2 regions of the Bacillus sp. Medicinal_06 genome follow, and region 2 is predicted to be linked to the other one. Evidence: a T-box and tRNA genes for the amino acid it is inferred to sense, from the RefSeq annotation. Region 2 holds a T-box; the other holds one or more tRNA genes.
The links. A T-box is a leader RNA that pairs with one kind of tRNA and senses whether it is charged. The one in region 2 lies ahead of AC1M36_RS05850 (valine--tRNA ligase), so its partner is inferred to be a tRNA-Val.
Positions count from the first base shown of each region.

Region 1: it encodes a tRNA-Val, which carries the amino acid that the T-box ahead of AC1M36_RS05850 (valine--tRNA ligase) is inferred to sense. The anticodon was not compared.

Region 1 covers NZ_JBWYHD010000005.1:484,031-487,453, reverse strand. Annotated here, with positions in the region: gene AC1M36_RS15475 (response regulator aspartate phosphatase) at 1-395, shown strand, start outside; gene AC1M36_RS15470 (hypothetical protein) at 395-655, shown strand; gene AC1M36_RS15465 (hypothetical protein) at 715-1,050, opposite strand; gene AC1M36_RS15460 (hypothetical protein) at 1,132-1,380, opposite strand; partial or broken gene AC1M36_RS15455 (LexA family protein) at 1,358-1,603, opposite strand; tRNA gene AC1M36_RS15450 (tRNA-Val) at 1,923-1,995, opposite strand; gene AC1M36_RS15445 (hypothetical protein) at 2,232-2,453, opposite strand; gene AC1M36_RS15440 (hypothetical protein) at 2,666-3,202, shown strand; gene AC1M36_RS15435 (hypothetical protein) at 3,320-3,423, shown strand, end outside.
Region 2 covers NZ_JBWYHD010000002.1:434,169-437,591, forward strand. Annotated here, with positions in the region: gene spoVID (stage VI sporulation protein D) at 1-124, shown strand, start outside; gene ysxE (spore coat protein YsxE) at 344-1,369, shown strand; gene AC1M36_RS05845 (hypothetical protein) at 1,397-1,591, opposite strand; T-box leader at 1,880-2,111, shown strand; gene AC1M36_RS05850 (valine--tRNA ligase) at 2,151-3,423, shown strand, end outside.

The DNA.
Region 1 (3,423 bases), on a different contig from region 2:
TTCGTCATTTATCAGAAGTTACAAATCACTCTCAAAATCATTTTCGTGCAATTTATTTGGAATCGGATGAAAATTTGAAAATAGGTGAATATGAAAAAGCTGAAGGATTAATAGAAAAAGGATTGTACATCTGTGATCAACTGGAAAATCAGGAGTATCAACATCGTTTCATGATTTTAAAAGCAATGAATACAAATACAGCTGCATTGGAAACGGCTGTTTTGGCAGGAATTTCGTATTTCGAAAAAGAAGAATTATTTGATTGCATTGAAGAATATGCAGATCGTTTAGCTGATAAATTTTATAATGACAACAACTATGAAAAAGCAGTCGAGTATTATCGCATGGGTAAAGAAGCCCGAAAAAAACAAATGGAAAAAGGAGCATTAAGATGATAAAAAAAATCCTCTTAACAACAATAGGTTGTGCATTTGCGGTATCTATAACAACTGGATTTTCGACATTAAACAAAGGAGATGGAGGAGCACCTGTAAGGCCAGATTTAGCGTTAAATAAAGTTGATACGATATCTGATAATAAGGGGGATGGTGGCGGAGCTCCTGCAAGACCTGACTATGTTAATATTGGTGACGGTGGTGGTTCGCCTTCTAATGCGCATGGAAACGGTGGAGGCATTGTAGCAAAAGAAATTTAAGTGAATTTACAGTAAAAGAAGAACATTTACCCTCACTAAAAGATGTTCTTCTTCTTTTTTTACTTTAAATCAGATATCTTTCTAACCTGTTTTTCCTTCGATTTAAAAGCCTCCTTGTATTGTTTAAATTCTTGTTTATCAACGTAAAACTTTTCACCCGTAGCTACATTCTTTACTAATTGTGTTTTAGTGAAAATTGCCTTTGTATAATAGTAAACCAAAAATGCTACTAAAGAAAAAGTAAGAGTTGGAATGAATAGAATAAATGCAATAACAATTAGCCATGTATCTAAAGTGGAATATATTGGATTTAATACTAATCTCTTTCCTGCTGCGGCTTCTGCTTGCGCTAATTGTTCCATACGTTGTAGCGATGCTACTGTATCATAACTCATCAAAAAACCTCCTTGAAGTAATACCTAAATCATACCAATTTTACGTAATAACTGTAAATATCACATTCTCATAGTATCATTTTAGAGGTTTTTAACTCGTTCAAGTAAATCAATTACTTGTGTATGTTTCTCTTTTAATTCTTCTAAAGAGATTTTTAATGCACTAGGATTGTCTAGTAAAAATTGTTTATATGATTGATGTTCATATATAAGGTGTGCAATCTCTATTTGATTACTTTGTTGATTTAATAGATATCCACTTTGTTTTTGAGCCATAAACATTTCTCTAATTAGTTTGTCTTTTTCAAATGCTATCGGATTGATTATCATATGCGCTTCCTCCAATTAAAATTTTAATTGTTCGTGATTTAGATGGATCACGGTGAATATACCCTTTCTCTTCTAGATGCAGTAAATGTCCATGTACTGTGGAACTAGAAGCAAGGCCAGTTGCTTTGCAAATTTCTCTGACAGTTGGAGGATATCCGTTTTCTATAACTTTTTCTTGGATGAAAGTTAGAATTTGAGCTTGTCTAGGAGTTAATGTTTTCATTTTGTAGTACCCTCTCTTTGTATAGGAAATATAATACTAAATAAATAGAATGAAATCAAACATACGTTCTAGTTATAGACAACAAAAAATGTATACATGGTGGAGAGTTAAACCAGTTTAGTTCTCTATCATGTACACATTGAATAACCTATGCCATAACAAGAAATGAAATATAATATAGAAGAAACATAAAACATCAATTATTAATTGGTGTTTTATGTTGGAGTGAATGTGGTCAAAATGTGATCAATTAAGATTAGGAATAGAAAAATGCGATTCCATATTTTTAAGGAATCGCATTTTAACAGGGTTTTTAGTATGACCCCGGAGAGGCTCGAACTCACGACCTCCACCCTGTCAAGGTGGCGCTCTCCCTGCTGAGCTACGGGATCGTAATAAATATTGATGTTGTTTTATGTCTGATAATTCTGTTAAGTTGATTATACATAACTAATTGTCACATTACAATAGTTTTTAATTACAATATGTAAACTGTTATATACTAGTTGGAAATGAGAAGTGTATGGAAAGGTTTTACGTGTTAGAAGAAAGAAAGGTTTATAGAGTATGTTTTTTTAGAAGTGATCATTGCAAGTATTTAAATGAAAGAAAAGAATGTCAGCTTGTATTATTTCTTCCTAAACTTTAATAAAGGACTTGTATCACTTAATTCAACAAAGAAGGGAAAAAGAAATAAGAAAGGTAAAGCATGAGCACCAAATTCAAACGTATCATCTGAAAGATATTGTCTTTCAAAACAATAAGGACAGTCCTTACCATCATTTTGCATGAGAAGTGACCAGGTATCTTTTGCTTTCCATTTCGCTTTACAATTCGTACAACGAGTCATAAAACGCCTCCTTTTCCTTTGGTTTATTATATTTGCCTAAATATCCCATTTAATTATATACAGAATACATACTAGAGTAAATGAAATCGGGTAGAAGTTTATATGTATTACGTGTGAATCGGTAATACAGTATCATTGTAAATAATATATATTCATTTAATTTGAAACTTCGATATAAGCCTATGATCTATAAATGAAAGGAGAGTATCACAATGGTTAAAAAAGTGATTGGTTTTGTTATGGGAGGCCTTGTTTTATTTGGAGTTATACTCGGCAGCGTTATGTGGTTTCATAAAACAGATAAACAAGAAACGAATGTTGAAAAAACTGAGACAATGAAAGAGGTAGATAAATCAAAAGATATTGGCATGAAGATTAGAGAAATGCATAGTGATTTAAATCATATTACTGGTTGGGAAAAGTATGAGGGTTTTGAGAAAACGGATGCTCCAGCTTGGGAAAAAAATGAATCGGGATTCAAATTAATTGATACAACGTTAAAAGAAGCGGTTTCTTTATGTAAAGGGGATTTGAAAGAAGATTTGGAGCGAGCTAAAAAATTGCTTGCTATTTCAGTTCAAAATCATGATACAACAGCGTTAATATATGTTCATCGTATTTTACATGATCTTGATATCGGACAAAACAGATTGAAAGAGAAAGATGTATTTAATAGTGCAAAAGCAGGGGCTGGTAATGCTAGTGAAATACCTACTTATGATGATTATATGAAGAGACATAGCAAATAAATCTTTCATTTCTAGTTGTTTTGGTAGGATATTCTTTTTACAACGTCATGGAAATAGTATATAACAGAAATAGAGAATAGATTTATAAATATTCATAGATTAAAGGAGCACATACGAATGGTAAGAAAAACTTTCAAGATGCGTGTACCTAGAAATAGAACAATTTCAATAAATGGTGCGATTCTTGATGTGGATGTTTCTCATGATGAATTTTTAGATGA
Region 2 (3,423 bases):
ATCGGTTGCGGAGCGATATGAAACGTCTGTCCAGCATCTACACCGCGTGAATCAAACCGATGAAGTATATTTAACTGCAGGACAGATTATATATATACCTGTGCCAAGAGTGAAGACAAAGTGAGTGAAGGAGCTTCTTCTTCACCTCTTTTCTTTTTATTATGCGATCGTGGGCAGTAAGACCACAACCTCAGGATTTAGAGAGGGGCGAGGAAGTTAGGTAGGAGATAAACCGCCCGTAAAAGCCCGGTTGGTGCAGGCTTATAATCAGTGAGGATGAAGAGATGCATACTGATTAAAGTTTCACTTTATCTTACGTTTTGAATGAGAAAGGATCATTCGTATGGATATAGAATTGAGAGATCGTTATGCACCGATAGTACAGCGGTATCAATTGGACGTCCATCATATGGAAGAGCATGGGAGTGTCATAAAAATTTATACGAATCAAGGTCCATATGCATTGAAGAAATTGCCATCTCATCGATTGAAAAGAAATAATTTAATGTATCATGTTCAATTTTTACGTGAGAAGGGATTTACGCATTATGTCCCGATTTACCATGCGACAGATGGAAATCATATTTTGAGCGACGAAACATATAGTTATTATTTAATGCCTTGGCTAGAGCGAGTAGAAGGAAGCGGAGAGGACAATGATCAATATCATAAAATGTTTCAGACGCTAGCGCTACTTCATCAAAGGACGGTAAAAGAAGAGAAGTATACGGAAGAGGCATTAGAGGAGCATTATACAAATATATCTGATCGTTGGGAGAAAGATGGGGAACTCTTAGAGGGATTCCTTGTAGAGTCTGAGGCAAAATGGTATATGTCTCCGTTTGAACTACAGTACTGTACGTATTTTCATCATGTGATGAGGGCGCGCGAATTTGCAACGAAACAGCTTTCCGAGTGGCATGAAGCGATGAAAGAGAAAGAAAAAACACGCGTTTCTTTTATTCATGGTAATGTTTCGATGAATCATTTTTTATTTGATTATGAACGAAACGGTTATTTTATTAGCTTAGAAAGGTCGGGATTTGCAACACCAGTTCAAGAACTTGTCCGTTTTTATTCCCGCTCATTGAACACGTATCCAATTGCGAGAAGCGATCGCTTTGAATGGTATCAGGTGTATCAAAAGAATTTTCCGTTTACAAAAGAAGAACAACTTCTTATGTTTGCTTATCTAACATATCCGTCCCCATTTATTAGGCAAATTCAATCTTATACAAGTAAACAGCAGAGCCGTGGTGAAAAGAAAGAACTTCAAGGTGTGAAAATGTTACAACAAGCGCATTGGCTTGTAAGTAATATAGAATATTTCATTTCACAATTACAAGCTGCGCAGCAAGGAAATGAATAATAGCCGTAGTCTCAAGTCGCCGTGAGGCTACGGCTGAAAATGTAAACGGATTGTTGCTACAACGAAGATAATAAGAATAATGAAATCTAAGAAGGTTGGAAGTAGTAATGTGCGAATTCCTTGGAAAATAGTAAGTGGAATGGCAAAATCAGAAAATATCGTTTGTAAATTTCTAACCCATGAAGGGGCTGAAAAATTGTAGGTGCGTCGGTAGCGTCGCATAATCAATCATTCCTCCGTATAGAAAGCATTTAATAAACATGAATCTTGAAAAATGAAGATGCAATATTACAGTATGCAGGATAAGTACCTAGGGTGCTTGTGCTGCTTTTTTCATTTTTCGTACATAGGTTATAAAAAATGCTTACGCTAATTGATGATTGCACACTGATTTTTAGATGGTGAGAAAATATGGAATCTATCAATTGTAGAAAATTGCTGAAAAATATTTTTATCTTGACGAATATGGTTTCGTTTTTTACACTATTGTATATAATAAATAACAATTATATAAATGCATTGAAGGGGAAGAGTATAACATTAAACGTCTGCAGAGAGGAGAATCATTGGCTGTGAGATTCTCTAGATAGTCATGTTAGAAGGTAGCCCTGGAGCATCTTTTCTGAACAGAGTCATTCTCATTAGGAAAAGACGGATTTGTCCGTTATCAAATTAAGAGTATAAGCAAATTTTGAATTTGTTTGTAAATAAAGGTGGTACCGCGATGTCCCTCGTCCTTTTTTGGATGAGGGACATTTTTTATTTTGAAGGAGGGAAAATAATGTCAAACACGGAAAAGAATTTACCAACTAAATATGATCATATGTCCGTTGAAGAAGGTCGTTATAAATGGTGGCTTGAAGGCAAATATTTCGAAGCAAAAGGAGATGCGGAAAAACAGCCGTATACAATTGTAATCCCGCCTCCAAACGTAACAGGTAAATTGCATTTAGGTCATGCTTGGGATACAACACTTCAAGATATTTTAACACGTACAAAGCGTATGCAAGGATACGATGTATTATGGCTTCCTGGTATGGACCATGCGGGTATCGCAACGCAAGCGAAAGTAGAAGGGAAACTTCGTGAAGAAGGTATTTCACGTTACGATCTTGGTCGTGAGAAATTCCTTGAAAAAGCATGGGAATGGAAAGAAGAATATGCTTCTCACATTCGCGAGCAATGGGGGAAAGTTGGTCTAGGATTAGATTATACTCGTGAGCGCTTCACATTAGACGAAGGCTTATCTGATGCGGTTAACAAAGTATTCGTTCAATTGTACGAAAAAGGTTTAATTTACCGCGGTGAATATATCATTAACTGGGATCCAGCAACACGTACTGCCCTTTCTGATATTGAAGTCATTCATAAAGATGTTCAAGGTGCATTCTACCATATGAATTACCCATTAACAGACGGTTCTGGTCACATTCGTCTTGCGACAACTCGTCCAGAAACAATGCTTGGTGATACAGCAGTAGCAGTTCATCCAGAAGATGATCGTTACAAGCATTTAATCGGAAAAACAGTTACACTTCCAATCGTAGAGCGTGAAATTCCGATTATTGCCGATGAGTATGTAGAGAAAGATTTCGGAACGGGTGTTGTAAAAATCACACCAGCTCATGATCCGAATGACTTTGAAGTAGGTAACCGTCACGACTTACCACGCATTTTAGTAATGAACGAAGATGGAACAATGAACGAAAAAGCTGGTAAGTATAACGGTATGGATCGTTTCGAATGCCGTAAAGAGTTAGTAAAAGACTTGCAAGAAGCTGGCGTATTAGTAGAAATCGAGCCTCATATGCATGCGGTAGGTCATAGTGAGCGTAGCGGAGCAGTTGTTGAGCCTTACTTATCAACACAATGGTTCGTAAAAATGGCACCACTTGCAGAAAAGGCTGTTGCTCTGCAACAAAAAGAAGAAGAAAAAGTAACGTTCGTACCAGATCGTTTCGAGAACACATACTTACGCTGGATGGAAAACATTCATGACTGGTGTATTTCTCGTCAATTATGGTGGGGACACCGAATTCCAGCTTGGTATCATA